2 regions of the Blautia sp. ZXY-1-B12 genome follow, and region 2 is predicted to be linked to the other one. Evidence: riboswitches for the same ligand, from Rfam matches in the RefSeq annotation. Region 2 holds a riboswitch; the other holds the start of a gene.

Region 1 (16,903 bases), on a different contig from region 2:
GGGCAGCGCAGTTTGCTCCTTTTGCAGCCTTGACTGGACATGATGCTGCGATAAAAGAAACGGCAAGATTAACTGATGAAAGATTGGAATTGAGTGAGGAAGTGATTGCTCAGCTGAACGAAAAAATCAACATAATCAGAAATAATATCGGTATAGAACAGAATGTATCGATAACTTATTTTATTCCCGATGCAAAAAAAGCCGGTGGATCCTATGTTATGTGCTCCGGTATTGTAAAAAAGGTAGACGAATACGAGCATACCATAATTATGACGGATCAAACGGTCATTCCAATCGAACGGATAAGTGATATTAAATGTGAAGAGTGGTAAATGCGAAAACAGATACAAAGAATATAGAATGTTTCACTAGTACAGCGAAAATTAAGTTTCTGCTATATTGACGCAGGATTTCACACTCTGATGGGCTGGATTAAGATGCATTATTTTAGAGGATTGCTATAGTTCTGGCAGTAGAGGACACAAGGTTGGAGAAATCAGACCGGGATTCTTTGGCGGAACGAAACCATGTTATAAGAAGAATTGTATTTTGAGAGGAGGCTCTTATAAATGTTGAACATTATTTATGGAGATGTGAAAAACAGTATTTATAATACAAATGTTTATTTTAAAAACAGTTATGAACCAGAATGGCTTGATGCAGAACTGGCGAAAAAGATGATTAAAGATATTGATGATTCAGAAGTATTGAGTGGTGAATGCATTAACAGTCCGGTGTTGGGACAGATTCCTCCTGAAAGACTGTCAGGAGGAGTGAAAACGTTGTTGCTGATTTTAAATGAACCGGATCGGATTTTCAATGCCTCGACCTGTGGCGATAACTGTGCAAAATGGATATTGGAAATAGGCAGGATTAAAGATGTTACCATTAATCTCAGACATATGATGAGTTTTGGAAAAGACACAAAATTTGAGATAAAAGTCCAAAATGGAGGAGAAACGGTCCATTCAATGAAGGAACTTGTTCCTATAGCAAATAAGTATTTAAATGAAATGAAACAGGAGTAGTGATTATGAAAGGTTCACATAGAATCATTGTAGAATCCAGAAAAGTGAAATATGATTTTGTAATTCATAGGAATATTACAATTATTACTGGTGACAGTGGATCAGGTAAGACTGTTTTAATTGATCTTATACATGATTATGGAAGATATGGTGCGGACAGCGGTGTATTTCTTTCCTGTGACTGCCCCTGTAAAGTGATTGATAGTGAGGATTGGGAAAGAAAGATAGAAGAAACAACAGGAAGCATTATTTTTATTGATGAAGGAAATCGCTTCCTCGTTTCAAAGAAGTTTGCACAGCTTGTGCAGGGATCTGATAATTACTTTGTACTGGCCACAAGAGAAAAGCTTCCGGCATTGCCATATAGTGTAAGTGAAATATATGGATTTCGCAAATCTGGAAAATTTCATGATGCGAAACAGAAATATAATGAGATTTATCATTTGTACGGTGAAATATCAGAGGAAAAGAATATCAATCCGAAACTTGTAATAACAGAGGATTCCAATTCTGGATTTGAATTTTTTAAAGAAATGTCCAGACAGAAGGGTGTGAACTGTTTTTCTGCTGGTGGGAAGTCAAATATCATCAGACAGTTGGAACAGAGACCGAATGAAGAGGGTACAATTTTGGTCATTGTAGATGGAGCTGCATTTGGTTCAGAGATGAAAGATATCAGTGAATGCATTAAAACACAGGGAAACATTGTACTCTATGCACCAGAATCTTTTGAGTGGTTGTTACTTTCAACAAAGGAAATACCGGAAGTAAAAGTAGAAACAATACTTCAGAATCCGGAAGAATATATAGACAGTAAAGAGTATATCAGTTGGGAACGATATTTTACAGATTTATTGATAGAAAGTACCAGTAAGAATTTTATATGGGCATATTCGAAGAAAAGGCTTACAAAGGCGTACTTTGCTCCAAGAATAGTGAATGCGGTAAAAACAATCATGAAATTGGTAGACTGGGAAAAATCATTCTGAAAAGTCAGAAAAACCCTTTTCTATTATCGTATTACATGGTATACTGAATACCGAAATGAATGATATGCAAAATAGGATTTTATGCGTCAAGTGTTCGGTGAATGGGGAGTTGTCACTGAAACGAAAAGTGCGTCTTACGGTATATTATCCGCACCCGTTGCAAACAATATAAGAGGATATCTCATATTGTGTTAGGGAATGTTTTCGACATACATTCTATCACAATTGGAGATATCCTTTTTAATTTGGTCAAAAGGATAATCTCCATTTCAAAAATACAAAGGAGGTTATTTTTTAATGGTTGACAAAGTGAAAATTGAGCAGGCAGTCCGTCTGCTTCTGGAAGGTATCGGTGAAGATATCACACGGGAAGGTCTGATTGATACTCCTGACAGGATTGCCCGCATGTGTGAAGAAATTTACGGAGGTCTTGGTCATGAAGCGGATCAGCATCTGTTAAAGCAGTTTCCTGTAGAAAATAATGAAATCGTGCTGGAAAAAGACATCACCTTTTACTCCATGTGTGAGCATCATCTGATGCCTTTTTATGGAAAAGCTCATCTTGCATACATCCCCAACGGCAAAGTTACCGGTTTAAGCAAACTGGCACGTACAGTAGAGGTTTATTCCAGAAGGCCACAGATCCAGGAACGGCTTACTGTTCAGATTGCAGATGCTTTGGAGCGTACTCTGGATCCAAAAGGAATTATGGTAATGCTGGAAGCGGAACATACCTGTATGACCATGCGCGGAATAAAAAAACCAGGAAGCAAAACAATCACTACTGTAACCCGTGGTGCGTTTACAGAAGATAAGGAACTGCAGAAAATGTTCCTTTCTATGGTAAAAGGATGAATAACAATTTTTCAGATATGGATCGTGTCAATCGGATCTGGAGGCACCCGGTTTATCAGGAACATTATAAAAAAATACAGGAACTTGAAAGTGAACGGATCTTCTGCCGTCATACCCCTGAACATTTTCTGGATGTTGCACGGTTGATGTACATTTATGCACTGGAGGAACATCTGGAGTTGCCCAAAGAGCTTATCTATGCAGCAGCACTTCTTCATGATATAGGACGTGCACAGCAATATCAGTACAACATTCCCCATGATATTGCAGGAGTAGAAATCGCACGGGAAATTCTGACAGATCTGCACTTTACAGAACAGGAAAAAGAACTGATTCTGTCTTCCATTGGACATCACCGAAAAGGAGATTCCTGCAGTACGCTGGCAGCACTTCTTTATAAAGCGGATAAGCAGTCCAGAAATTGTTTTTTATGTTCCGCTGCTTCCGAATGCTATTGGTCTGATGATAAAAAAAATATGAAAATTGAATACTGATCTTCTTCATAAGCACAAAAGAAAGGATGGGTTCTGCTCATGAAAATTGGAAACCGTTTTTTTGATACTAAGAATCATACTTACATAATGGGAATTTTGAATGTTACCCCTGATTCCTTTTCTGACGGCGGCAAATGGAATCATATGGATGAAGCTTTGAAACATACAGAGGCAATGATTGCTGATGGTGCAGATATTATTGATATCGGAGGCGAATCTACACGTCCCGGTCATACTCCTGTCAGTGCTGACGAGGAAGCACTGAGAGTTCTTCCTGTTATTGAAGCGGTCAAAAAACATTTTGACATTCCTGTTTCTGTAGATACTTTTAAGAGCAGTGTTGCTGAAAGCTCTATCCAGGCAGGAGCTGACCTGGTTAACGATATCTGGGGATTAAAATATGATCCGAAAATGGCAGCTGTGATCGCAAAATATGATGTGGCCTGTTGCCTGATGCACAACAAATCTAATACAGAATATCAAAACTTTCTCATTGATATGCTCGCCGAAACACAGGAATGTGTCAATCTTGCAAGACAGGCTGGCATTAAAGATGAAAAAATCATGCTTGATCCGGGAATTGGTTTTGGAAAAACATTTGAAATGAATCTGGAAGCAATGAATCACCTGGAGCTTTTTCAGAATCTGGGATTTCCGGTTCTCCTTGGTACATCCCGCAAATCCATGATCGGACTGGCACTGGATCTTCCTGTAGATCAGCGCGTGGAGGGGACTTTGGCTACCAGTGTAATTGGCGTAATGAAGGGATGCTCTTTTGTCCGTGTCCACGATGTTAAAGAAAACAAGCGTGTGATCCAGATGACAGAAGCAATCCTGGGACGCAGATAAATTACTGGCACAAAACAGATGGTAAATATAAATAACATACAGAAAGGATTTGCTGTTATGGATGAGACCAGATTAGACAAAATAGAAATTAAAGAGCTGGAGGTTTTTGCAAACCATGGTGTATATCCCGAGGAAAATGTTCTGGGACAGAAATTTGTTATTTCTGCCACGCTTTTTACCAGAACACGTCTGGCGGGATTAACCGATGAGTTGTCTGCTTCCATAAACTATGGCGAAGTCAGCCATATGATCACTGATTTCACCAGAAAACATACTTATAAACTTCTGGAATCTCTTGCAGAGAATCTTGCAGAAATGCTTCTTTGCTCTCTTTCCGGACTTGAAAAAATTACTCTGAAGATTGAAAAGCCCTGGGCACCGGTTGGTCTTCCTTTGAAAACCGTATCTGTGGAAATTACACGGAAATGGCATACTGCTTACATTGCTTTTGGCTCTAATATGGGTGATAAAAAGATGTATATAGACAATGGGATCCGTGGTCTGGCAGAGACAAAAGGATGCCGTATAGAGGCAATTTCCGATTATCTTATTACAGAACCTTACGGAGTTACTGATCAGGATGAATTTTTAAATGGAGTTCTGAAAATGCGGACACTTCTTACTCCTGGAGAATTGCTTGTGAGACTGCATCAGTTAGAACAGGCGGCAAACAGGGAACGTATCATCCACTGGGGACCAAGGACACTGGATCTGGATATCCTGTTTTATGATCAGGAAATTATTGATATGCCAGATCTTCATATTCCTCATATTGATCTGCACAACCGCGATTTCGTTCTTGTACCAATGAATCAGATTGCTCCGTATCTGCGACATCCTGTGTTAAATCAGACCATTTCGCAGCTTCTGGACAGCCTTCTGAACAAATCTGAAAATACTGCAAAATAAAGTGAACAGTAACCAGTAACGATATTTTGTTGAATGTTCCATTGATATTTACTTTGCCATTTTTTACAAACAGTGCTATGATATATTCAATGGAAATTCTATAAAAGAGAAAACATCTACAGGAGGGCAAAAAATTATGAAAATCAGACGCGAAGAACACATGGCAGGTGGAAATGGTCACGTAATCATCAAAGAAATCCTTGATGCAGAACAGTTGAATGGTAAATGTGGACTGTATGCACAGGTAACCCTGGAGCCGGGATGTTCACTGGGATATCATGAACATCATGGAGAAAGTGAAACCTACTATATTTTACAGGGACAGGGCGAATACAATGACAACGGTACCTATCGTCCGGTAAAAGCAGGAGATATTACATTCACACCGGACAATCATGGACATGCACTTGCAAATACAGGAAATACAGATCTGGTTTTTATGGCTCTGATCATTAAAGACTGATATAAAAAACAGCAGCACATATTTCTTATGGAAATAATGACTGCTGTTTTTATTACCAGGACAGACTGATTATAATAAAAAATAGTATAAACCAGGTATCATTTCATAATCATTCAAATGGAGAATCAAACTATGTACAGAAAAACAGCAAAGAAGTTACTGAAATTCATAGAGAAAAGCCCTACTGCATTTCAGGCAGTGACGGAGATGACCAAAAGGCTTGACAAAGAAGGCTTTGAAGAATTGAAAGAGGAGGATCACTGGAAGCTTAAAAAAGGCGGAAATTATTATGTGACCAGAAATCATTCTGCGATCATAGCTTTTTCCATTCCGCAGAAGCCTGTGTGGAAGTTTCATATTATGGCAAGCCACAGTGATTCCCCTTCCCTTAAGATTAAGGAGAATCCTGAGATAGAGGTGGAGAATGCTTATATCAAACTGAATGTGGAGCGTTACGGTGGAATGATTCTGTCTCCATGGTTTGACAGACCTCTGTCAGTGGCAGGAAGGCTGATCGTCCGTCAGGATGGAAAAATCAGAGAGAAGATGGTGGCTGTGGACAGAGATCTGCTGGTTATTCCTAATCTTGCCATTCATATGAACAGGGAAGTAAATGACGGATATAAATATAATGTGCAGAAGGATATGCTGCCTCTTTTCAGCGATAAGGAAGGAAAGGGCAGATTTATGGAAACTGTGGCTGAGGCCGCAGAAGTAAAGACAGAAGATATTCTGGGACATGATCTGTTTCTTTATGACAGAACTCCGGGTACTCTGTGGGGAGTAAATGAGGAATTTGTTTCTGCACCCAGACTGGATGATCTGCAGTGTGCATTCTCTTCTATGGAGGGATTCCTGCAGGGAAATCGTGAAGAAAGCATTTCTGTACATTGTGTGCTGGATAATGAAGAAGTGGGAAGCAGTACAAGACAGGGCGCTGCTTCTGCTTTCCTGAAGGATACTCTGATGCGGATCAATATGGGACTGGGACGTACCCAGGAGGAATATTATATGGCACTTGCAGACAGTTTTATGATTTCTGCAGATAATGCTCATGCTCTCCATCCAAACTATACGGATAAGACAGATCCGGTAAACCGTCCGGTGCTGAATGAGGGAATCGTGATCAAGTACAATGCAAACCAGAAATATTGTACAGACGGAGTGTCCGCTGCAATTTTCAAGGATATCTGTGACAGGGCAAAGGTGCCGTACCAGACCTTTGTGAACCGTTCGGATATGGCAGGCGGATCCACGCTGGGAAATATTTCCAATACCCAGGTTCCTGTGAAAACAGTGGATATCGGTCTGGCACAGCTTGCCATGCATTCTGTATATGAAACAACAGGTGCGAAAGATACAGAGAGCCTGGTTAAGGCAGCGACAGTGTTTTTTGCATAGTTTGCAGGTACACTGGCAGATAAACGTAAATATAAAAATCAGGAGATAAGAAAGTGAACAGAAAAGCAGTGTTTTTTGATGCAGACGGAACACTCTGCGATATGGAAAAGGGTGTACCCCAGAGCACAAAGGAGGCATTGAAGAAATTAAGAGAAAACGGTCATGACGCATGGCTTTGCACAGGCAGGAGCAGGGCCTTTGTTTCCCGGTATCTGGAAGAGCTTCCGTTTACCGGTATGATCAGTGCCTGCGGGGCTACCATTGAAAAGGATGGAGAACGTCTTTTTAATAAAGAGATGCCCCCGGAAGTTGCAAAAAAATCAGTGGAAATCCTGCGCAGATATGGTCTGGTCCCGGTTATGGAAGGTGCAGATTTCATGTATTATGATAAGGATGAATATAATACAGATGTGAACTGGTATACGGATCTGATCACAGAATCTTTAGGATCTAAATGGCGTCCCATCAGGGGAAATGAAGATTGTATGCGCATTAATAAGATCAGTGCCAAAATGATAAAAGGCTGTGATGCAGAAGCTGCCTGTAGGGAACTGAGTGAGTATTATGACATTATCCGTCATGAGAGTGGTTCAGGGATTGCGGGAACCACCATTGAACTTGTCCCAAAGGGCTTTAACAAGGCAGTGGGGATCTCGGCAGTGTGCAGACTCTTTGATATTCCATGGGAGGATACGATCGTGTTTGGAGACAGCAATAATGATCTCGCCATGTTTGAATATGCGGCCGTGAAGGTTGCCATGGGAAATGGTTCAGAGAAAATAAAAGCTCTGGCTGATCATATTACACAGGATATGTTCCATTATGGAATCAGAAACGGACTGGAATATCTGAAGCTAATATAAACATAAAAAGCCTGGGCTCAGATCAGTCCCAGGCTTTTGCATATATAAAGCCAGATTGTCATGGTAAAGGAGCTTAACAGAGTGGTAGTCATAACCACACCGGAAGTAAAATCGCCGTCATAATCCATGTTTTTGGCCATGATATAACAGCTTACAGTAGTGGCAGAACCAAGCATGATAATGATCGCAACCAGCATATCATGGGAAAATCCCAGAAGCACAGCCAGTGGAAGAAATACAGCTTCATATCCCACAAGCTTCAGAAAGCTACATGCGATCAGTGGTTTCGGCCTTGCGAATGCCTTGCCGAATTTCAGTGCGCCACCCATGGCCATCAGCCCAAGAGGAGTCGCTGTTTTTCCGAGATTATCTACGGCAGTATTCAGAATTGTTGGCATTGGCAGATGAAGCAGCGACCATACCATACCTGTCAGGATACCAAGGATAATAGGGTTCGTGGCGATTCCTTTCAGGGTTCGGATAAGTTTTGCGGTATCAAGTTTACCGCCGCCGGGAGCGAACAGTGACAGTGTTATAACTGCCATCACATTATAAAGCGGCACACTTCCGATGATCATAAGTGGTGCCATTCCTGCGTTTCCGTAAAGATTCTGGATAATTGCAATTCCAAGGATCGCAGCGCTGCTCCGGTAAGAAGCCTGGATAAATTCGCCCTGGATATTTCGCGGTTTCAGCAGATAGGAAAGTCCTGTGGAAATTCCGATACTGATCAGTGTGACAAAGAAGCAGAACAATACAAATTTCGTATTCCATACACTGTAGAAATCTGACTTTGCAATATCCAGAAACAAAAGCGCAGGCAGAGCTGCATTAAATACGAACTTATTCAGACGGCTGACAAAGGTGTCATCAAAGAGTCCGATCTTCCGAAAAAAGAGCCCGAGCATCAGGGTGAGAAAAATCGGGATTGTAGCATTAAGACAGAAAATAAGATTCTCCATTTTCATAAATCCTTTCAAAAAATAATTTCTGTACAAAAAGTACGGTTCATAAGGTGATTGCTATATCACAATAACACCATGATTATAAACGTTTGACAGGAATTGTCAAATTCCTATTTCTGTGTTATTCTGAAAAAAATGGTTGCTGTTCAGTATGCCTTGCAGATTGTGGGAATGATTTTTCAGACACGCTCTAAGAGCAGAGTGAACAGTAATAAAATTGCAGACAGTGGAGTGGTGGATCATGAAGTATGGAAAGATAAGGATAGAAGATGGATTTCTGGTTTTTACCAGACATATGATGATAAACAATCTTCCATGTAAAGACATTGTATGGGCATATATGCGAAAAGAGGGAGCAGATGAAGGTGATGACAGACAGCTGAGTGTAAATTATCTTGTAATTGTTACCAGACGTAAGAAGAGATACAAGTTCGATATGACAGAAAAAGAGATTCATGAGTGTATCCGCATTCTTAAGATATTAAACCCGGATATGGCAACAGGTTTCCCGAAGGGCGGCAGGATATCTCTTCATAGTCTGCCGAATACCAGAGATCTGGGTGCGATCGTTACAGCTGATGACAGACACATCCTGCCGAGGAGGCTTCTGAGAAGCGGGGAACTTTATCATATTTCAGAGAGCGATAAGAACAGACTCAGAGAAGAATACAATCTGAAGACGGTGATCGACCTGCGTTCGGCAGAAGAGAGAAAATGTAAACCGGATACTATTATAGCAGAAGTAGAATACTACCATGTACCGGTTGTGGATGAGGATGTGCAGGTTATCAGCAACAGAGAACAGTTTGTGAAAATGCTTGCAGGACTCCCGGATGATATGGAAGAATATATGATCAGACAGTACAGGAATTTATGCATGGATCAGTTGGTGTTGAAACAGTATGCGAAGTTTATCGATATTCTTTTCAGGCAGGAAAAAGGTGCTGTTTTGTGGCATTGCGGAACTGGAAAGGACCGTACAGGGATCGGGACTGCTTTTCTGCTCAGTCTGCTGGGGGTGGAGGAAGATGTGATATATGAAGACTATCTGCGCACAAACCGTTATATGGAGCCCAAACTGGTATATATGCAGAGACTTGTACAGACCTGGCCGGAGGCAGATGAGAAAATGACCGAGAAGCTTCCGATTATATATAATGTAAAAGAGGAGTATCTGGCTGCTGTTTTTGAAACAGTGAAAAAGACTTATGGTTCTATGGAAAGGTTTTTCCAGACCGTATTTTATCTGAAACCGAAAATGATCGAAGAGTTCAGAAATAAATATCTGATATAGGCAGTTAATTCGATGTTTTTACAAAAGCTGTCACAGAAAGACATTTGTTTTTGTGCGAAAAATTTATTGACAAAATCACGATTATTGATATAATGGTAACCATACGAGCTATTTATTATATTAACGTGGTGAAAATGTACACGTTGAAAGCAGGTGGGACATGCAGAAGAGAGTATTATCCCTGTTAGTAGATAATACTGCAGGTGTAACAACCAGAGTATCTGGATTATTCAGCCGCAGAGGCTATAACATCGACAGCATTACCGGAGGTGTAACAGCGGACGAGCGTTTTTCCAGAATTACCGTTGTGTGCAGCGGGGATGAACTGATTCTGGAGCAGATCACGAATCAGCTTGCCAAGCTTGTAGATGTAAGAGATATTAAGATCCTGGAGCCGGACAACAGCGTATGCCATGAATTAATGATGATCAAGGTGGCTGCGAAACCGGAGCAGAGACAGGGACTCATTTCCATAGCGGATGTTTTCCATGCGAAAGTTGCAGACGTAAGTGTGGATTCCATGATATTGGAGATGACAGGCAACCATAATAAATTGGAAGCATTTCTTGAGCTGATGGGTGATTACGAGATTCTCGAACTTGCACGTACAGGAATGACCGGTTTATCAAGAGGTTCGCAGGATGTAACCTATTTCTGATGAAAGACAGGAAGGCTTTTCGGAACGCAGGAAATTGAAAAATATCTCAGAAACAGTACATATTATAGTTTGCTAGGGGAGCATCCCTTAACGATAAATTTTTTTACGATTAGCAGGAGGAAAATAAAATGGCTAACAAGATTTTTTATCAGGAAGATTGTAATTTAAGCTTACTGGATGGTAAAAAAATTGCAATTATTGGATACGGAAGCCAGGGACATGCACATGCTCTGAACTTAAAGGATTCCGGATGTGATGTCATTATCGGTCTTTATGAAGGCAGCAAATCCTGGAAGAGAGCTGAAGAGCAGGGCTTTAAGGTATATACAGCAGCTGAAGCAGCTAAACAGGCAGATATCATCATGATTCTTATCAATGATGAATTACAGGCTAAACTTTACAAAGAATCCATCGAGCCAAACCTTGAAGAAGGCAACATGTTAATGTTTGCTCATGGTTTCAATATCCATTTCGGATGCATCAAACCACCAAAGAATGTTGACGTTACAATGATCGCTCCTAAAGCACCTGGTCATACAGTAAGAAGTGAGTATCAGGCTGGAAAAGGAACACCTTGTCTTATCGCTGTAGAGCAGGATTACACAGGAAAAGCTCAGGATCTTGCACTGGCATATGGTCTTGGAATCGGCGGAGCAAGAGCTGGTCTTCTTGAAACTACATTCCGTGTAGAGACAGAGACAGACCTCTTTGGTGAGCAGGCTGTACTTTGCGGTGGTGTTTGCGCACTTATGCAGGCTGGTTTCGAAACACTTGTTGAAGCTGGTTATGATCCAAGAAATGCATACTTTGAATGTATTCATGAAATGAAGCTGATCGTAGACCTGATTTATCAGTCAGGATTCGCAGGAATGAGATATTCTATCTCCAACACTGCTGAATATGGTGATTACATCACAGGACCTAAGATCATCACAGAAGATACAAAGAAAGCTATGAAGAAAATTCTTTCTGATATCCAGGATGGTACATTTGCAAAAGACTTCTTACTTGATATGTCTGATGCAGGTGCACAGGTTCACTTCAAAGCTATGAGAAAGAAAGCTTCTGAGCATCAGTCTGAGAAAGTTGGCGAAGAAATCCGTAAACTTTACAGCTGGAATGGCGAAGACAAACTTATCAACAACTAATCTGAATATGATTAAATTAAAATCCCCTGCTGAATGGCAGGGGATTTTTTATGTTATAGGAAATTACTCTGTAATGTTCCTATAACATAAAAAAGCCCTCCGGGCAGGATCGCACTGCGACGGAGAGGAATTATGTCGCTGAAGCGACCCGCCGCAGGCGGAGAATCCTGCAAGCAGGATTCTTTCTTGTATGTACTGACTCAATGATGGTTGTTTGTTCTGTATTATGCAATTCTTAAGATTATGCATAATATAATAAGATGCAAATCAATCTCAACGTTTTATAATTCGATAATCTGCCCTTTTTCTACGTCATATCTGCAGTACTTACCATTTCCGGAAATAAATGGCTGATATGTATCTGTCCTGTTATCTTTAAGATATACAATTCCGGTAGCGATCATCTCCACTAATGAAAAGCGTTCGCTGAGACTGGAAATCCACTTATATGTTTTGTCCTTTGATGAATTTGCCATAACCATATTGTAGGCATGTCCGTCTTCGGTGGCTTCCAGAGAAAAATATACTTTCTCTGCCTTATCAGGAGCATCAAAGACCTGACTTGTAATATAGGAAGAAAAATTGGTGCTTACAAAATTTCGGAAAGATTTTATATCATAAGTAATTCCGGATACTTCGTCTGTGATTTTATCTCCGCGTTCCAGACGTGTTTTAATAATCTTTAGTACCTCTACAGTCCAGTTGATAAAAGAGATACTACTGTAATTCATACTTTCCATCAACTGTTCGATTAGTTTGCGTGACAGGATATTGGAGCGTATTGCCTCATCATAAAGTTCTCTGTTCATGACATTTTCCCTCTTTTTTGATTATTTGTAACTATTCAGCAGTCTACTATCCCGCGAGGTGTTTTGGCATGAACATGCCAAAATCCCGAGACATACAAGTCAAAATCCCATCGCCGAAGGCGATTTTTAATGGATTTTGACTCGTAACTGTGAAGGTACTGAACAGTTACGATTATTTTATGTTTGTTATAGTGTTTCCGCACATTTCTATGTTATACTGATTATAAATCTGTTTGTTGTAAAATGCAACAAAAAACGGACGAATAAATAAAAATATTTGTGAACAGTAACGAATATATTGTTGCCTGTATTTTTGTTTCTCGGAACGATAATGAGACATAAGGAAAATTGAGGAGGATAAAATGGAGATAGAAGAAGAGTTTATTTCGGGATTTTGCAGAACATGTAATGGAGGGCAGACTGTCTGCTGCGAATATACGATGGAAGGAGATAAAAGAACCCTCACATTTATGGATTGTGCACATGACAGATGTGTGAATTATGCTGCCTGTGAAATCTACAAACAGGCACATGAAATGGAACGATAAGAATATGTGAGGGTGTACGAAAAGCAGTGAACTGCGAAATGTATTGCTGAGAACGGAGGGGATAGTAACCCGCAAATGCTGTAATTATCGGATTAACCGGAGTTGGAATCAAACATATATGAAAAATAGGCATCTTTGAATGCAGAATAGTTATTTCTGGAAATAGGGACAGAGGAAATGCCGGTAGTGACCATAGTTCTTGTGAACTGTTTTATGTGGGACAGGTTTACAATATAGCTTCGGTGACATTTAAAGAATCCTTTTTCCGGAGTAAAGACCCCTTCACACTTTACAAATAATTCGCGGATTTTTAAAGTAGTTCCATTTGAAAGGCAGACCAGAACCTGTTTATTCTGAGCTTCCAGATAATCTACATCATTGAGCGTAATTGAGCAGAATCCGTCTGCAGTATGTGCGACGAAAGTTTCAGCCGGAACATGATAAGTTTTAAAAAAATCATCCATAACAGAAAAAAGTTTCAGAGTATTTACTGGTTTTAAAAGATAATGAAAAGCTTTTACATCATAGGAATCCAGGGCAAATTCTCTGGAAGAAGTCAGAAAAATCACAGGAACAGTCAGTCCCATGCTGCGTATTTCTCTTGCTGTATCTATGCCGTTTAATAATGGCATGATGATGTCGAGAAAAATCAGATCTACCGGAATTGTCCGGAGAGCTGTTAACAGATCATCACCGTTGGAATATGGATACAGGGTAAGTGAAAAATCATTTTTTTCCGCCCAGTGAGTCAGAAGTGAACTTAATTCCCGGGTAAAGAGTATTTCATCATCACAAATTGCAATATTCATAATTTTTATCAAAACCTTTCTGTGAGTGAATAAATGTTATGTATTGTATCCGGCAGTGGAAATCCTGTGTCAGATGATAATTCGCAGGACAAAGCAATGGTCCACGATAGAAAAATGACACTGTCCATGCAATTGTTCCACATAATAAATAATACTCCTGACACCGATTCCATGCCCGTTTCTGGTAGAAACCGGAACTCCATCTACAAATGCCGGAATTTTTTCTACGGGATTTTCCAGTTGGAACAGAATGTGATTCTTTTTCTGTGAAAGAGTAAGCCGGGCCCATTTTGAAGGTGATTCCAGCTGCTCCAGTGCATGCATGGAGTTTTCCAGCGCATTGGACAGGATTGTACAGAGGGACAGATCGGAGCATGGAAGTTCTTTTCCTGTAGAAACATTGCATATAAGAGACAATCCTCTGTCTGTGAAACGGGAATGATAAATGGAAAGCACAGAGTTCAGCATTTCATTTCCGGAATAGGCGGCGATGATCGTATCGTCATATGCAGAATTAATTTCATGGATGTATTCCTGTGCTTTATCCGGATGTCCGTTTTGCAGCTGGGTCAGAATAATACTCAGATGGTGGCGCATATCATGCCGCAGGATCGCCAGTCTCTGGCTGCTGATCTTTACCTGTTCAATTTCGTTTTGCATGGATTGAAGCTGCATTTCACGAAGATTGCTGTATTGCGTTATCTCCTGTTTATTCTCATATTCCTGAAAGTAGATGATGAGAAATACCAGGTAGGCAATGCAGAATGCAAATCCCATGAACTCAACAACTGCTTTATTTCCGGAATAAAGTAAAGTTGAAAACTTGGTGGAAGCATAATCAAAAACGTAATATACAAATGGCAGGAAACCGATGATGGAAAGCTCACGTGCATTTTTTGTAAAAATTGTTTTTGTAGATCGAAATACATATCGATAAAGAAGGACAAAAGTTAAGGTTGTTGTTAAGATCCGCACAGAATAATAACACCACTGTAATCCTGTTATTGCCAAAGCGAATAATCCGGTCCAGTTGCTTATCTGGCAACACAGATAGGCAGAAAAGACAGAAACAGCGGAAGAAATCAGAGGATACTTATAATGAACGGAGAGGAATAAAACCAATGGAAAATGTACGATCAGAGGATAGGACATATTTGCAAGAGTTTCCCCAAATAATGCCAGATCAATTACATATAACAGTCCCTGCCCTAAAAATAACAGAAACATAGTCAGGATATTTTTTCTGATCGGTTTGATCCCAAGAAAAAATGCAGAACAGTAAATTCCAAAGAGCATGGTAGTGACACCATGAACAGCAGATAAAATCTGTTCAGACATAACAGCACCTCCGTCTGATAAGGATTAATAAAATTTATCATCAAAATGTTGTATATATATCAAGTATAAAAGATTTCAAATTTAAAGACAACCTTTTTCCATACCATTCACGCCATATAATTACTGTTCGCGTGAAAGAGAAAAAATGCTGTTGTTCTGTGTTATAATCAGTCTATAAAGGAATATCGAAAAAACATACGAGGAAGGAGATGAAAGAGAGAGCATATTTAACGATATACCGGCGCTAGATGAAAAAAGAAAACAGAAGAAAAACAGACCTGATGGAAAAGTACCATGCAGGTCTGTTTTTATATCATTCTTTCCTGTTTTTACTTATTTACATCAATATAACTGTACAATGTATATTTGGAGATTCCGAAATAATTTGCAACCTTATCTCCGGATTTTGTAATAAGGAAAGCACCTGCATCATTTAAGAACTGAATAGCAGTAACCTTATCCTCCTTATTCATTAAAGGAACAGGTTTGCCTACCAGAGCTACAGATTCTTCGATCAGATGATCAAGAAGATCATTGACATTATGAGTGATCTCTTTGGGCTTCTCTTCCTTATTTTCCGGAGTGACAAGAGAATGAAGGGCAGATTCGATCATAGTAAGCTTGGTAATGTCATAATTGATTCCGAAAACATAATGAAGGGTACCATCGTCATCATGAATGTAGGAAGTGCTGCACTTCAGGATCTTGCCGTCTGCTGTTTTCATCAGATAACCGGTATGGTCTTCGGGGGTTGCTCCTTTTTCCTGATTGCGGATCGCATCAAAAACAGCATTGGATGGTCCGTCTCCGATATCTCTGTTTGTAACATGACCATTTACGATGTAGACGATGGAATGTTCCGGCTCCGAAGTTTTCAGATCATGGATTACTACTTCACAGTCAGGTCCGAACTGGGAAGCAAGATCAGCAGCGATTTGTTTTAACACAGTAAGTCGTCCCATTTGATTTCCTCCTATTAATATAACTTTTAAACGGATCATAACCGAATCAGGCAGGGGCTTCTATAGTCTGAGCAGTAACAGTCATTCGATTATGAGCATGTAGTAAAGCGGATAAATTTATCCGTCAAAACGTTCAGTGCAGACACATGGAAACTGCACATTTTTTATATTCTATCATAAAAAAAAGGAAATAAAAAGAGCCTAAAAAAAATAAATGTGAATACCTTAAAAAATTTGTGATTATAATCATAAATCATTGAAGTGATATAGGAATCGTGGTATATTTTAAACATGAGAATTGCGATAAGTTAGGGGTAAAATACTTTTTGTCCCTAACTTATAATAAAGAAAGGGGTGTCAGAAACAGTGAAAACTTTACTGAAGAATGGTACAGTAGTATCGGGGGATATGTCTGTCAGAGAAGATGTTCTTATAGATGGAGAGAAGATTGTAAAAGTAGGCCGGAATCTGGAAGCAGAGGATGCACAGGTAGTTGATGTAAACGGTAAGCTGCTTTTTCC
Region 2 (16,903 bases):
TGCCATATAGTTCGGTTCCGGGAATTTTGTCAGCGTAGCTCTGTCATATTGCATATAGCCAAGATTGCGGAATCCGATGTTTGTGAGAACTTTTCCGTCTGCTTCATATGTAATCTTAAAGTCTTTCAAGTCCACTCTTACTGTCATTCTTCCGGCTTTCATCACAGCTTCATCTTCTGTAATCTCAACCTCTGTTTCCTGTGGATCCTCATTCAGCTCATACCTTGGCTCACCTTTTACATAACCTTCATAATGATAACTTCTTACACTTATGATATCTTTACGTACAGAAATAAATTCTGTAGTGATAGTTCCTACATCCAGAGCACCGCCTCTGTCTGTGATCTGGCGGAATGGAGAAACAATTCTCATTCCTCCCGGAATTGCCTCCGCTGTAAAAGCCTGCATCGCATAGGATGCGTTTGCGCGTTCATTTTTCTCCCAGTAACCTTCTGTGAACTTCATTCCTGATCCTCCTTGCTTTTAATCTTATGATTTGCTTATTTTCCGAAATTGAAACTCTTTCAGTACCTCGCGGGATAACGGACTGCTGAATAGTTATCTGATACCAGTATACATCATGATTTTTTTTCTTACCAGCAATATAACCCAATTTTTATCTGTGCAAAAAACAAAATCTGTATATTGCATAAAAACAAAAGATTGTGGTAATATTCTTCAAAATATACACGTTCTACAAGTATATCTATTTTGGCACCAGGAGGTAAGAAAATATGTGCACAGCAGCAACTTATAAAACAAAAGATTTCTATTTCGGCAGAACCCTTGATTATGAATTTTCCTACGGTGATGAAATCACCATCACACCACGAAACTACCCATTCCATTTCCGTCATTCTGATAAAGCCCCTGACTCTCACTATGCCATCATCGGAATGGCTCATGTGGCCGGAGACTATCCACTCTACTATGATGCCATTAATGAAAAAGGTCTCGGCATGGCAGGTCTGAATTTCGTAGGAAATGCAGTCTATGCAGAACCAGTATCGGACAAAGAAAACGTAGCCCAGTTCGAATTCATCCCATGGATTCTCAGCCAGTGTGCCACCTTAAAAGAAGCCCGCCAGAGACTCTCAACTATGAATCTCACCAACACACAGTTCAGTGAGAACTTCCCATGTGCTCAGCTCCACTGGATCCTCGCAGATGCTTCCGGCTGCCTCGTTATCGAATCCATGCAGGACGGCTTCCATATCTACGAAAATCCTGTAGGGGTACTAACCAATAACCCACCCTTCCCACAGCAGATGTTCCAGCTTAACAACTACCAGTCTCTCTCCCCTCGCCAACCAGAGAACACCTTCGCTCCAGGATTAGAACTCCAATCCTACAGCCGCGGTATGGGCGCCCTCGGCCTCCCGGGAGACCTTTCCTCCGCCTCCCGCTTTGCCAAAGTTGCCTTCACAAAAATGAACTCCAGGTCCGGCGACTCCGAACTCGAAAGCGTCAGCCAGTTCTTCCACATCCTCGGCTCCGTAGATCAGCAGCGTGGCTGCTGCGAAGTAGCAAAAGGCAAATATGAGATCACTCTCTACACTTCCTGCTGCAACACAACAAAGGGAATTTATTATTATACCACCTATGAAAATCATCAGATCAATGCTGTCGATATGCATCGTGAAAATCTGGATACAACAGTCCTAATCCGATATCCTGTACTCGCAAAACAGAATATCTGTTTCCAGAATTAATGTGAAGCACTCTATACCTGTGGCAATTTCGACAAATATTCTTTAATTATAGCCATTGCCATTTTTCAGTTCTGTACGGTATAATAAAGACAAATTATTGGTTTCAAAAAGAGGTAATAACAATGGTACATTTTTTTGATATTACAAAGTTCAACTTATATAAAGAAGATAACCGGCGCGAAGTAAAAAAAGCAAATGGCGGCCTTCCTTCTTCTTTATGGGAGACTTACTCTGCTTTTGCAAATTGTTATGGCGGCGTAATTATTCTGGGAGTTGCCGAAAACAAAGATGGAACCTGGAGAACTACAGGTTTAAAAAGTACAGACAGGGACAAGCTGTTAAAACATTTCTGGGATACAATCAATAATCGAAAAAAGGTCAACGTAAATCTTCTATCTGATCAGGATGTAGAGATATATGAGAAGGATGAAGATACTATCATCGTGATTTATGTTCCTATGGCAAACAGAGAACAAAAACCTGTGTATATTAATGATGATATATTTGGCGGAACATTTCGAAGAAATCACGAAGGAGACTATCATTGTACCAAACTTCAGGTGAAAGCCATGCTCCGCGACCAGACAGACAACACTATGGATATGGATGTACTGGATGATGTTCCAATAAGCGACCTAAATTATGAAACCATTCAGGGATATCGCAACAGACATCGAGCCCTTAAACCTGCACATCCATTTGGCCGTTTAAATGATTCTGAATATTTACGCAGCATAGGAGCTGCTGCCATTTCCAATATTGATAAATGCCTTCATCCAACAGCTGCAGGAATGCTAATGTTTGGAGATGAATATAACATTGTACGACATTTCCCTGAATATTTTTTAGATTATCGTGAAATTCTGGATCCAACTATACGCTGGACCGATCGCTTACAGTCAAGTTCCGGTGAATGGTCCGGTAATATATGTGATTTTTACTTCCGAGTATATAATAAACTTGTTAAAGATATCAAGGTACCTTTTAAAACAATCGATGGAAACCGTATTGATGATACTCCCGTACATGAAGCATTGAGGGAAGCCCTCGCAAACTGTTTGATAAATGCAGACTTTTATGGTGTTCGAGGCATTGTAGTCCGAAAAGAAGCTGACAGAATAGTATTTGAAAATCCAGGATATTCCAGAACAGGAAAACAACAAATGAAAAAAGGGGGAATTTCTGATCCTCGCAACAAAGTACTCATGAAAATGTTTAATCTGATCAATATCGGCGAGCGTGCCGGCAGCGGAGTACCCAACATTTTTAACACATGGGAGGATCAAGGCTGGGTTGAACCAGTTATAGAAGAACAATTTGATCCAGACAGAACTCTTCTGATTCTTAGCTTCGATAAAAAACAAGCGATAAAAACAAGCGATAAAAAACAAGCGATAAAAACAAGCGATAAAAAACAAGCGAATAAATCCTGTCATAAAAAACAAAACAAAAAAACTTTGGAAAATATAGAAAAAATCAGAGAGTATTTATCTAAAAACAATATCTCAAAAACCAGTGATATTGCTGAATATATTGGATTAAGTCTTCCGCGAACCCGGGCTATTTTAAAAGAAATACCTGATGTATCTCCAATTGGAAATAATTCAAACAGAAAATGGACTCTGCAAAAATAATTTTCACCAGCTAAGAAACAAGTCAGAACATGGTACAAAGCAATAAAAGCATCTACGGAAAGCCTTCATCAGACCATCCAAAGATGCTTTTTATTGATATATTTTGTTTCTTTAAATTTCTTTATGACTCGTAACCCTCAGTCGTGCCATAGCTCTGGACAGAGCCAGCTGATTCATATGATACTCCTGAATACTCTGCTTCTGTCTCATCTGCTCTTCTGCTCTCTCTTTCGCTTCCTGTGCCCTGCGGATATCAATCTCCTCAGGACTCTCTGCCGTCAGACAGAACAGCTTCACACGGTTATTGATCATCTCCACAAACCCACTGCTCACAGCCAGAACATGCTTTGTGCCATCAGCTTCCTCGAAACGCATTTCTCCCGGAATGATAGCAGCAACAATATTCTCATGCTGTGCCAGAAAGGCCTGCTCACCGTCAACAGCCGGGATTGTCAGGGTTTTGGCACGTCCTGCAAACGCCAGCTTATTACTGGCATAAATCTCAAGACCAAATGTATCTGCCATAAAATCCGCTCCTTATTCCTGACCCATCTCAGTCTTTGCTTTCTCGATGACATCCTCAATTGTACCAACATTGAAGAAAGCGTTTTCCGGATACTGATCCATCTCACCATCAACGATTGCCTTGAATCCACGGATGGTTTCTTTCAGAGGAACATATTTACCCTTGATACCTGTGAAGTTCTCAGCTACATGGAAAGGCTGGGAAAGGAACTTCTGGATCTTTCTTGCACGGAATACAGTGCTCTTATCTTCTTCAGAAAGCTCTTCCATACCAAGAATAGCGATGATGTCCTGAAGTTCTTTATATTTCTGAAGGATTTCCTGTACTTTACGTGCTACTTCATAATGTTCTTCACCTACAACATCCGGCTCCAGGATACGGGAAGTAGATTCCAACGGGTCAACGGCCGGATAAATACCCTGCTCTACGATCTTTCTGGAAAGAACGGTTGTTGCATCCAGATGAGCAAATGTAGTTGCAGGAGCCGGGTCAGTCAGGTCATCGGCAGGTACATAGACAGCCTGTACAGATGTTACAGAACCATCCTTAGTAGAAGCGATACGTTCCTGAAGTTCACCCATCTCAGTAGCCAGTGTTGGCTGATAACCTACGGCTGAAGGCATACGTCCAAGAAGGGCGGAAACCTCGGAACCAGCCTGTACAAAACGGAAAATATTATCAATGAAAAGAAGCACATCTCTGTGTTCCTCATCTCTGAAGTACTCAGCCATTGTCAGTCCGGTTTCAGCAACACGCATACGGGATCCCGGTGGCTCGTTCATCTGTCCGAACACTAAGGCTGTTTTTTCAAGAACACCGGACTCTTTCATTTCTGACCATAAGTCGTTACCTTCACGGGAACGCTCTCCAACACCTGTGAAAATGGAATATCCTCCATGCTCTGTGGCAATGTTCTGGATCAGCTCCTGGATCAGGACTGTCTTACCAACACCGGCACCACCGAACAGACCGATCTTACCACCTTTTGCATATGGTGCAAGAAGGTCGATAACCTTAATACCTGTTTCCAGGATTTCTACAGCCGGTTTCTGATGTTCGAAATCCGGCGGATCTCTGTGGATGACCCATTTCTGTTCTCCCTCAAGGGAAGGACCGTCATCTACTGTATCACCAAGTACGTTAAATAAACGTCCCAGTGTCTTATCACCTACAGGAACCTTAATGCCGCTTCCTGTGGCGATGACTTCTCTGTCACGCTGTAAGCCTTCGCTTGCGCTCAGCATAATGCAGCGTACCATATTGTTTCCCAGATGATGGGAAACTTCCATTACACATCTTTTACCGTTGTTCTCTACCTCAAGGGCATCCTTGATCTCAGGAAGATTTCCATCTTCAAAAACAACGTCTACAACAGGTCCCATAACCTGTACAATTTTACCTTTGTTCATCGTCGTCACTTCCTTTTTTGTGCTTTTGCACCGCTGACAATCTCAGTGATTTCCTGTGTGATGGCAGCCTGACGCGCACGGTTATACTCAATGGATAACTCCCTGAGCATCTTCTTTGCACTGTCCGTAGAGGACTGCATTGCCATCATTCTGGCATTATTTTCACTGGCATACGCTTCTACAAGACATCCATAGATCAGACCGGTCAGGTAATTGGGGATCATGGTATTCAGAAGTACATCGGCTGATGGTGACAGCACAATTTCCTCCTGCGGCATGTCCGCAAGCATTGCCTGATTTGGCAGGAACTCTGCTTTCTTCAATGGAAGAAGCTGCATATTCACCGGCTCCATTGCAACTGCACTCTGCATCTCCGTATAGAAAATACGGACTTCGTCCAGTTCTCTGTCCAGGAACGCTCTGACAATCTCCTCTGAGATCAGACGCGCTCTGTGCATGGTCGGTTTCTGTACTGTATATGGAAAGTTCTCTGCGATATCCATATGTTTCTTCGTGAAATACTGACGGCCTACCATACCCAGTACATAAAGCTTGCAGTGCTCATGCTCTGCCATAAACTGTTCTGTCATTTTCTGGATATTATGGTTATAGGCACCTGCCATACCTTTATCACCGGTAACTACGATACAGCCAATCTTACGGTCTTCCTCTGCGATCTTATGACGGATACTGAAAAAAGGATGCTCTGTATCTGGCATATGACGCAGGATTCGGGAAATTGCTGCCTGCATATTATAATAATACGGTTCTGTATCGGACAGGATTCTTTTGGCCTTCTGCATCTTGGATGAAGAAATCATATACATGGCATTGGTGATCTTCATGGTGTCCTGAATGCTTTTCATTCGAGTCTGAATCTCTTTCGTACTGCCCATATCAACACCTACCTGCTCTTATCTGCAAATTCTTCTGCCACTTTCACGATCTTTTCTGCCAGTTCATCCGGAAGCTGTCTCTTCTCCTCGATCTCTCTTCCGATTTCCGGATAAGCACTGTCAAAGTAGTCCAGCATGTCTCTCTGATACTTCTTCATCTTCTTAGTTTCCACGTGCATCATTGCCTTGTGTGTTGCCGCACAAAGAGTGATGACCTGCTCATGAAGACTTAACGGACTTGAAAGCGGCTGTTTCAGAAGTTCCATAAGTCCGCTTCCGTATTTCAGCTGCTGAGTTGTAGCCTCGTCCAGATCAGAACTGAACTGTGTAAAGATTTCCATCTCACGATACTGAGCCAGATCGATACGGACACTTCCTGCTGCTTTCTTCATGGCTTTTGCCTGTGCAGCACCACCAACTCGGGATACGGAAAGACCTACGTTAACCGCCGGACGCATACCGGAGTTAAACAGATCACTCTCCAGGAAGATCTGACCATCTGTGATGGAAATAACGTTTGTAGGAATATAAGCGGAAAGGTCACCTGCCTGTGTCTCAATGATAGGAAGTGCAGTGATAGAACCACCGCCGGCCTTTTCATTCAGACGGCTGGAACGCTCCAGTAATCTGGAATGGAGATAGAATACATCTCCAGGATAAGCCTCACGTCCCGGTGAACGTTCCAGAAGCAATGACAGTGCACGATATGCAACTGCATGCTTGGATAAATCATCATAAACCATTAATACATCTTTTCCCTTATACATGAAGTACTCAGCAAGTGCAGTACCTGCATAAGGAACAATATACTGAAGCGGTGCACAGTCACTGGCTGTAGAGGAGAATACTGTTGTATAGTCCATAGCACCGTGTTTCTCCAGAGTAGATACAATCTTAGCTACTGTAGAAGCTTTCTGTCCGATTGCAACATAGATACAGATTACATCTTTGCCTTTCTGGTTCAGAATGGTATCCAGTGCAACAGAAGTCTTACCTGTCTGTCTGTCACCGATGATCAGCTCACGCTGGCCACGGCCGATCGGGAACATGGAGTCAATAGAAAGAATACCTGTTTCCAGAGGAACTGTTACAGATTTTCTGTCAATAATTCCAGGTGCCGGATTCTCTACCGGACGATACCCGTCTGCCTTGATCTCACCTTTACCATCGATCGGCGCTCCCAGAGCGTTTACGATCCTTCCGATAAAAGCGTCACCTACAGGCACACCTGCCTGCTTCTGGGTTCTTGCTACCTTTGTTCCTTCTTTGATCCCTGTATCTTTACCGAACAGGATACATCCGATGCTGTTTGCACGGATATCCTGAACCATACCTTTCAGACCATTCTCAAAGGTTACAACCTCGCCATACATAGCATGATCAATACCATGTACCGTGGCGATACCATCTCCGACGGAGATGACTGTTCCTACTTCCTGGTCCTTGCTGATTTCGTCATAATTCTTAATTTCTTCTTTCAGAATCGAAATGATTTCATCTGGATTCATTGCAGCCAACTTTTATTCACCTCCGTGTCAATTTCTGTCTTAAATTGTTATAACGTCCGCGGAGACTCCAGTCGAACTCTTTGTCTCCGGCAGAAAGAATGAAGCCTCCGATCAAAGATTTGTCTTCTCTGAGAGTAAGGATTACTTCCTTTGCTCCAAATTCCCTGCGAAGGAAATCTTCCATCTTCTCTTTCTGGGCTTCTTCCGGTTTTGTTACATATGTGAGAACAGCTTTCAGGATACCTTTCTGCTTGCGGCTATAATCACCGTATGCTTCCAGAATATCATAAATGCTGCTGATTTTCTGATATTTACAGGTCACCTTCAGGAAATTTTTCATCTCCTGTGGGAAAACCCTGTCAATTACATGTTCTTTTTCTTTTAAAGAAACCAGCGGATTCTCAAGAGCACCCTTTAACTGCGGGGTACTCCTGAAAATCTTTTCTGTCTCCAAAACAGCTTCTTCCGGGACAGAAAGCTCATATAATGCTTTTGCATAATTAATGCTTGTTTCCGTCATTGGAATCACCTGCCTCTTTTATAAACTGGTCATAAAGGGACAAATCCTGCTGACTGCTGTTTTTCTCTCCCATGATCTTTGAGGCTGCATCCAGCGCGATCTCTGCCACTCTGCTTTCCATAGCCTTCATAGCATTTTCCTGCTCTGTCCTGATATCTGCCTTTGCTTTGTCAAGCATTGCACCAGCCTGTGTGTTTGCATCTTTTACAATACGCTCAGCCTGTACTTTTGCCTCATCCTTTGCCTGGTTTACAATACGCATGGATTCGTCTTTCGCAGATTTCAGTGCATCTTCATATTTGCCTTTCAGTTCATATGCCTGTTCTTCTGTATCTTTGGCACTTGCGAACTGCTGGTCGATCATGTTTTTTCTCTGCTCCATCACATTGAGGATCGGACCAAATAAGAACTTTTTCATTAAAAGATAAAGAACAATCAGGTTAATAATTGTAAAGACCAGGTTGATGTTAATCTCGATCACCTGTCCCACCTGCCTTTCTTAGTTATTCTTTATCCATCAATTAGCCAAGCATGATAACGATCAGAAGACCGATAACGAAACCATAAATAGCTGTTGCCTCGGCAAGGGCACATCCTAAAAGAAGGGATTTGCTGATCTTGCTTTCTGCTTCTGGCTGTCTTGCGATTGCTTCTACTGCTTTGGATGTTGCCATACCAATACCGATACCAGCGCCAATACCTGTTAAAACTGCGATTCCTGCTCCAATAGCTACTAACATAACTTTTTCCTCCTGTTGTTTAACTGAAATAAACTAAATATTACAAATCTTTCTTCACAATATGCTATCCTGTCGATATTCCGATGAGATCATTTGATGTCTGTGCAACAGATGTCTGTACCAACGGTTGTTTATGACCGTTATGACCCACCGAATATCCGGACAGCATTTAAGTGCTGTTCATAACTGCTGTCTTATCCCTTATGTCCCGCGTCTCAGGTCTTATATAGGTGTCATATTCCTGTATGAACAGTAATCTTTTTTATTCAATAGCTTCTTTGATAAATAAAGAAGTTAAGAATACAAATACATACGCCTGAATGAATCCGTCAAAGAAATCAAAATACAGGCTGAATGGAATAGGAAGAACTGCCGGGCATATAAACTCAAGAAGTTTCATAACCACATAGCTTCCTAACACATTACCAAAAAGTCGCATACAAAGTGATGTCGGTCGAATAACGACCTCCAGAATATTAATCGGCAGCATAATCGGTGCCGGCTCTGCGAAGCTTTTAAGAAAGCCTTTCAGACCTTTCTTATGGAATCCTGCATACTCGATCAGAAAAATACTTGTGATCGCAAGACCGATCGTACAGTTTAAATCCTTTGTAGGCGGTACAAATCCAAACACACCGAAAATGTTTGCAATTCCAATGTAAATGACAACTGTCATCAGATAGGGAATATACATTTTTCCCTCTTCTCCAAGGATATCCTTAAAGAAGTTATGAAGAAAACTGACACCGGTTTCCAGCAAAAGCTGCTTCTTACCGGGGTTTTCCACACTCAGGTTTCTTACGAGCACCAATGACAAAATTAAAAGCACTGCCATGATCACCCATGTCACTGCTACTGACTCTGCAACTGGTATTCCTCCAAACACCGGTATGGTAAAAACTGTCTTACATTGAAGTTCTTCCATTAACGTGTCTGCTAAATTACCCGTTTCTTTTCCCTCCTTTTTCTATTTAAATCTCCGGAAGATATTCTGGCTTTTTATGCTGTCTGCCTCAGATGCCTCAGCCAGGATTCCTAAACTTATGTCTGTAAAATATTTCATAAGCTTTCCATCGATTCAAGATTTTGAGATTATTATATTAAAATCCGTTAAAAAGTCAACAATTATTTTGACTATTTCTGGCAAAAATAGATTTTCTTTTTGTGCATTTCATCCAGACATTTTGATTGAAAAATAGATTTTCATAATTTTTTTAATGCATTTTCACGAAAAAAAGGCAATTTTCATTGACCGAACTGTAAGCAGATGATATTATTTTATATGGTTTTTATATAAATTTTATATCTCTGCACTTACCAATCCTTATATTGGTAATACCAAACAGGAGGTTTTTTATGCAAATCATTTGTCTGGGAGACAGCATTACGGACTGTAATCATTTATTTGAAGATTTTCCTCTGGGAAATGGGTATGTACAGATACTCTCAGAAATGTTCCGTAATCAGACTCCTTCTTTCTCCATATCCGGAGATACTATCGGACGCTCATCAAGCGCTGTACAGTTAACAGATAAATCAACAGGTGCCATACATTTCAGGAACTGTGGCATAGATGGCTTCACTGTGACAAGAGTCCTTGAAAATATCCGCCAACACCGTATTTCTTTGCATCACTCTCCTGTTGTAACTCTGCTGATCGGCATCAATGATATCGGTCTGATAATGAACACAGACCGGATGGATTCTCAGAAAGAACAGATGATAAGAGAGTTTGCCACTCATTACAATGAATTATTGGATCTGCTCACTGCAGATGCCAGGCAGGTAATCCTTATGGAACCCTTTATCTTTCCACATCCGGAAGAATATGAGACATGGATTCCCTATGTCCATACCATGTCTGATATTATCCGACAGCTCTCTGTCAGATTCAGACTTCCATTTCTGCCTCTGCATAACTATTTTAATAAGGAAGCAACTCAATCGGGATTTGATGCCATAACAACGGACGGGATTCATCTTACTTTGTATGGGCATAAGCTTCTGGCCGAGAAACTGTTCCCTCTCCTTCAAAGCATTGATAACAATCCCTGAACAGATAAACTATTGCGCATTTTCCCGGAACTTTGTATAATAAATCACTGTCCTCGCTCATATCTGCGGACTTATTATGGAAAGGAGTCTTCCTTATATTATGGAAACTACAATTAAACAGATTGAAGATATGTCTCTGAATGCCTGGCCATCTCACAAGATGGAATTATACGACGGCTGGATCCTGAGATTTTCTTATTTTTATACACACAGAACCAACAGCGTAGAACAGTTCGGCAATTCCACCCTCACCTGGCGGGAAAAAATCCCATATTGTGAAAGCGTATATAAGCGTCTGGGAACCCCCGCTGTATTTAAGATCAGTCCTCTTGTCTCTCCTGACTTTGATTATGTTCTGGAAAACCGTGGATATGCTATCCAGCATACCACCAATGTCATGGCAATGAGCATGAACGCCGCACGGCTGGATGCTCCATATCCTGATGTAACCTTCTGTGACAATATTCCCTCCGAATGGATTGAAAGTCTGTTCCGTTTAAAAAACACCACCAATCCCATCCACCGGAAGGTTGTTCCATCTATGTATCAGGCAATCCTCAAGGAAACCATCTGTGCTTCCATCCGCATGGACAACCAGATCATCGCAACCGGACTTGGTATTCTGGACAGAGATTATATCGGCATCTATGCCATCCATGTCAAAGAAGAATACCGCAAACATGGCTATGCCCGTCAGATCTGCACCGGACTTCTGAAAGAAGGAATGAAAAAAGGTGCACAGAATGCATATCTTCAGGTTGTAGAAGGAAATGACAATGCCCGCGCTCTTTATAAATCGCTGGGGTTTCATCAGCTATACACCTACTGGTTCCGCGTGCAGCCGGATGAAAACGGAAATTTCCCGCCTGAGAAATAAAAAAGAACTATCTGTAAAGCATTTTCATTTTCTGCTTTTACAGATAGTTCTTAATTTTTATAGATTTTAACTTTTCTTTTTCGGGGAATCAGTTGATTCATTTAACATAGTTCGCGCCAACTATGTTGTATATCATTTTAATATTCAAGTCTTATTCTGTATTTTATCTCTGACTTAATTATGTTACTGTTCACTCCGTTCACAGTAACGTAGCCAAAATTCATTCCAGATTGCCTGCGGCAATGGAATTTTGGCTTGTATGTCTCGGGATTTTGGCATATTCATGCCAAAACACCTCGCGGAATAGTGGTGTGTGAACAGTAACTCAATTATACTGTTTTGTTTTTCAGCACTGCAGGTGATGTATTACCTACCACCATTGCTGTCAGCGGACTGAAATACAGCAGACATGTTAATACACAGTAAATCGGGATCATAATTACAAACTGTACCAGTCTTCCGGGCATGATCGCATAGAAGTTATATCCAAGCATGATCACAAGTCCTGCTGTTGTAAGAACCAAAGAGCTGAGAACTGCAGTTACCACGATAGATACGCAGATACCAACTGTCTTTCCTGTTTTCTTTCTGTTTGCAAATAATGGTTTTGCAAGGGCAGGAAGCACACCCCAGAGGATTGCTGCAACTGTGATAAACGGATTTACAGCATAGCCTTTCATAAAGCACCCGATAATATCTGCACATAATCCACAGACACCGCCTGCCACCGGTCCCAGCCACAGACCTGCAAGGATTGTACATACACTTCCCACAGAAATACGGTACGCACCAAGATCAATGACCAGAACTCGTGTGAGTACCAGATGCATGGCGATCAGAAGAGCCATGAACACCAATGTTTTTACGTTCCAATATTGTTTTTTCTGCATAATAAAAACACCTCCATAATGTGTTTAAAAAATAGAGTAGTTACATAAATAATAATCCCTCCACATTATGAGATGCTCTCATATGTAGCAACGGGTGCGGAAATTATATCGTAAGCAGCACGCTTTCTGCTTTTCGTTTCACGGCGACTCCCCAGCCTGTGAACACTTGACGCATAAAATCCTACTTCGCTATTATTTATTTATCGAAATTATAACACAATCCATAGAAATTGCAATATATTTTCCGTTATTATTTTCACAAATTTGAATGCTGTTTTTTGTTCATTCTATACGAATGGTCTGCTTTTTTTACTTGAGAATATTGCTGCAAACACTCGTAAGTCTATGAATAAAACAGCCGCATATACTAATACTATAACATTATGCAGCAGTCCGGCATCTTCAGAAATGAGAAATTACATGAATACAGATATCCCGCCTCGGTCTGCTATAATCATGGAGGTAAAAAATGTCAGAAATATGTAAAAATAACTGCCAAAATCCTTATAATATATGTTATGATAATTACCTGAATACCAACGCCTGTACGGAATGTACCGGCCTGATATGCACTCCTGCCAAAGACAATGACGAATGGGAAAGCTACCGGAAAATTTTTGATTTTATCCCCGAACCGCCGGAAAGCAATATCCCTCCCTGTAAATAATTATTGCATACGGCAGGAATCATGTTCAAACGAATGATTTATCGGAGGTCCTGTCTGTATTATGAAAAAACTGCTTGCTGCATGTGTCTGTGCCGGCCTTAGCTTTTCTTTTGCCGGATGCAGCCCTGAAACCATACTGGAACAATTCACATCCACCGGAGACACATCCGTCCGGGAACTTACTTCTTCATCTGACACCACAACTGAAACCGAAACAAAAGACCGTATCTATATGGATGAACTTTCCGGTACCCTGCAGGATTTTTCAGGAAGCCAGCTTATTCTGAACACGGACAGTGCCTCCTATGTATTTAATGTTTCCAATGCCACCCTGGAATGTAAAGGCGGCATGATCACCGGCGATGAAATCAGTATCATTTACGAAGGTCAGCTTTCCGGTACTGACACAGGCAGTGTACATGTTCTGAAGGTTGTAGATGAATTTCATAAAAAAAATAAGCTGAAAAAGCGCACTGCGCATGGGCAGGTCATTTCCCTGACTTCCAATACCATCACAATAAAATCAAAGAAAGGAAAAACAGCCACCTATCCGATCACAGGAACAAAACAATATTATCAGAATGGAATCAAAGCCGGTGACTGGGTTTACCTTACATTCAAGGGAAAATTCCCGGATACCTCCAATGATTCTTCCGTATCCTTAAATGCCAGTCACCTGAAAGTACTGAGTATTTCTGATCTGAAAGATCTGGAAATACCGGATCCTACCCCAACTCCGGATCCAAAACTCACACAGACACCGGAGCAGATAGAAAATAAAGAAAAACAGCTGCTGGCAACTGTACAGGGAGTAAATCTGAATATCCTCCGGATTCTTCCTGCCGGAAGTGACACCTCCTTTAATCTGGATATGTCAGCAATTCCCGCTTACTTCAAGGGAGGAATTGCCCCGGGATCTCATGTTAATGTTACTTATATCGGAGATCTGGAAACAACATCCCTGGAAGAAGTCCGTATTATTGCTGTGACAGGTGAGGATCCTGATACCATTAATGACAAACATATTTCCTTTACAGTAACCGGCACGATCATTGGAAGTACTGCCAACACCATCACTGTACAGACAGATGACGGTGCCATAGATACCTTCCGTACAGAAAACGCGCAGGATCTCACTGCAGGCGGCATGGAATACGGCGACTATGTGTGTGTTACCTTCCATCCATCCAAATCAAAATCTTCTAATATTTATACAGCAATTAAGGTACAGGATGCGTAAATTGTTACTGTTCACTCCGTTCTCAGCAACACGCTTCGCGATGCAGGAAATATGAACCTCCTTGTGCAATGCCCAAGGAGTATCGTTTGCTTCACAAACTTAATTTATGCTAATCGCATAAATTCGCGCGGTATGTCTCGGGTTTTCTGTGACCTTCGCTCACACAAAACACCTCGCGGGATATCACCAGTGAACAGTAACCGTAAATTTCTTCTTGATTTCCGCTTCACCTTCCGCAAGCCAGCGGTATGCAGTATCCTGATTTCCCAGGATTTCTGCAAAGGACTGAACTTCATCCCGGATTCCTTTTCCATGAAGAACTCTGTAAGCTCCCGCATCACTTCCGGGGGCTGTTTTTATTCCCAGCCGGAATGCTTTTCTGATATTCTCTTCTGCGGATTCTATGATCGGTTTCAGAGTCTCATCATCATAACGCCCGTCTCCCAGAAGATTTCTCACTGTAACCAGAGTCGGAACCCAGACTGTATCGCTCTCTGCCAGCATGGCAAGGCTTTCTTCATTCATATAGTTTCCATGCTCCAGACTGTCCACTCCGGCAGCCACCGCTGCCTGTACTCCGTAATCTCCGTTGGTATGGGACATGACAGCCATACCTTCCTCATGTGCAATATGTACCATTTCCTTTACCTCTGACCCATCCAGAGGTGTTCCGGTAATCGCTCCATGTTCATTAAAATCCAGAATCCCGGTAGTCATGATCTTAATAAAATCTGCCCCTGCCTGTTTCGCCTCCAAAACACGCTTATGAAATTCCACCATTGTGGCAAAACCATTTCCCACAATAGAACCATAATGCCCTTCTTTGTGAATGGCAAATATCGGAGTTCTGTAATCTATTCCATACTCTGGTGCAAGCTCTTTCGCTCTCGCAGAAACACCCAGCGCATCACCGCCATCACGTACAAAAACAATTCCCCGTTCCTGGTATGCTTTCAGATGCTCTCTTATTATCTTGTCGTCCGGTCCATTTTTATGCACCTCAACTGCATGGCGGTAATTCACACCATCCATAATAATATGCGCATGACATTCTCCAAACATTTCCCGTTTCTCTTCCTCTTCCCTGCTGCTTTCTTAATTCAAAACATAGAGTCAGACGGATAAACTCATCCGCTTCGCTATGCAACTCTATGCTCAATAACCACTCCGCAGTTTTACTTAATCTTTTATCTATAATCTTTTATCTACAATTTTTTATTTTTCAAAAAAATTTCGGATTTCGTCTTCTGTTGCCTGCACAGACCCCTGGACAAAGAATGGCTTTCCGCCGCCTCTTCCGTTTAATGCAGCATTCATTTCCTTTGTATACTGCCGTAAATCTCCGTCAATCTCGCCCATGGCATACTTATAGCTTCCATCTTCATTTCTGGAAAATACTGCACAGCAGCCCTCACAGGTATTCATCACTGCATCCGCAAGTTTACGTACAGAATCTGCTTCCAGACCTTCTTTAAAGATCAGGACACTTCCTGCACCTTCCCATTTCTTAGCCTCTGCCCTAAACATCTCTTCTTCCATACGGGCAACCTGGCCTTTCATACGGAAATTCTCATCCTGAAGACGCTGTACTGCATCTGCTGTTCTGTCCATCTTTGCAGAAAGCTTCATGGAAATCTGATGATTCTGCTCATTCACCATATTCAGATAATCCAGAACACGTTTACCGCAGATCATCTCCATACGGATACCATCATGGAATTTCACTACAGAGAGAAGCTTCACCATTCCAATCTCACCTGTATGTGTCACATGGGTTCCACAGCAGGCGCATACGTCTACTCCCGGAAACGTCACGATACGAACCTGTCCTGTCAATTCTTTCTTACTTCTGTAATCAATAGTCTTCAGTTCCTCAGCATCAGGATAAGTGATTACAACTTCCCTATCCTCCCACACTCTCTCATTCACTTCCCGCTCAATTTCTGCAAGCTGCGAGTCATCCAGCATACCATTCAAATCTACAGTGATCACATCGCTTCCCATATGGAAACCTACATTATCATAACCATACTTCTCATGGATAATACCGCTGACCATATGCTCACCGGAATGCTGCTGCATCAGGTCAAAACGGCGCGCCCAGTCAATCTTTCCCTCAACCTTCGCACCCACTTCCAGAGCCTTATCAGTATAATGAAGTAATTCTCCATCTTTCTCATGAACCTCTGTCACCTTTGCATCCCCCAGTGTTCCCACATCACTTGGCTG

The links. Region 2 has a riboswitch for tetrahydrofolate ahead of AC075L_RS15930 (folate family ECF transporter S component). Riboswitches for the same ligand answer to the same signal wherever they lie in the genome.
Region 1: linked by a shared signal. The riboswitch ahead of folE (GTP cyclohydrolase I FolE) and the one ahead of AC075L_RS15930 (folate family ECF transporter S component) in region 2 are both predicted to bind tetrahydrofolate.

What each region holds. Positions count from the first base shown of each region.
Region 1 covers NZ_JBWJVP010000272.1:3,051-19,953, forward strand. The annotation lists gene AC075L_RS19205 (hypothetical protein) at 1-332, shown strand, start outside; gene AC075L_RS19210 (DUF4869 domain-containing protein) at 570-1,028, shown strand; gene AC075L_RS19215 (ATP-binding protein) at 1,034-2,017, shown strand; THF riboswitch at 2,083-2,179, shown strand; gene folE (GTP cyclohydrolase I FolE) at 2,315-2,872, shown strand; gene AC075L_RS19225 (HD domain-containing protein) at 2,869-3,366, shown strand; gene folP (dihydropteroate synthase) at 3,406-4,215, shown strand; gene folK (2-amino-4-hydroxy-6-hydroxymethyldihydropteridine diphosphokinase) at 4,273-5,124, shown strand; gene AC075L_RS19240 (cupin domain-containing protein) at 5,261-5,587, shown strand; gene AC075L_RS19245 (M18 family aminopeptidase) at 5,720-6,988, shown strand; gene AC075L_RS19250 (HAD family hydrolase) at 7,042-7,851, shown strand; gene AC075L_RS19255 (AEC family transporter) at 7,869-8,813, opposite strand; gene AC075L_RS19260 (tyrosine-protein phosphatase) at 9,058-10,110, shown strand; gene ilvN (acetolactate synthase small subunit) at 10,271-10,768, shown strand; gene ilvC (ketol-acid reductoisomerase) at 10,897-11,916, shown strand; gene AC075L_RS19275 (hypothetical protein) at 12,198-12,725, opposite strand; gene AC075L_RS19280 (hypothetical protein) at 13,088-13,273, shown strand; gene AC075L_RS19285 (LytR/AlgR family response regulator transcription factor) at 13,366-14,082, opposite strand; gene AC075L_RS19290 (sensor histidine kinase) at 14,152-15,420, opposite strand; gene AC075L_RS19295 (helix-turn-helix transcriptional regulator) at 15,750-16,382, opposite strand; gene hydA (dihydropyrimidinase) at 16,749-16,903, shown strand, end outside.
Region 2 covers NZ_JBWJVP010000229.1:31,966-48,868, forward strand. The annotation lists gene yicI (alpha-xylosidase) at 1-465, opposite strand, end outside; gene bsh (choloylglycine hydrolase) at 735-1,712, shown strand; gene AC075L_RS15875 (ATP-binding protein) at 1,835-3,346, shown strand; gene atpC (ATP synthase F1 subunit epsilon) at 3,458-3,871, opposite strand; gene atpD (F0F1 ATP synthase subunit beta) at 3,884-5,281, opposite strand; gene atpG (ATP synthase F1 subunit gamma) at 5,287-6,177, opposite strand; gene atpA (F0F1 ATP synthase subunit alpha) at 6,186-7,685, opposite strand; gene atpH (ATP synthase F1 subunit delta) at 7,702-8,205, opposite strand; gene atpF (F0F1 ATP synthase subunit B) at 8,186-8,686, opposite strand; gene atpE (ATP synthase F0 subunit C) at 8,727-8,945, opposite strand; gene AC075L_RS15915 (F0F1 ATP synthase subunit A) at 9,208-9,870, opposite strand; gene AC075L_RS15920 (SGNH/GDSL hydrolase family protein) at 10,302-11,000, shown strand; gene AC075L_RS15925 (GNAT family N-acetyltransferase) at 11,101-11,877, shown strand; gene AC075L_RS15930 (folate family ECF transporter S component) at 12,207-12,767, opposite strand; THF riboswitch at 12,854-12,958, opposite strand; gene AC075L_RS15935 (hypothetical protein) at 13,496-14,674, shown strand; gene AC075L_RS15940 (amidohydrolase family protein) at 14,858-15,736, opposite strand; gene AC075L_RS15945 (alanyl-tRNA editing protein) at 15,890-16,903, opposite strand, start outside.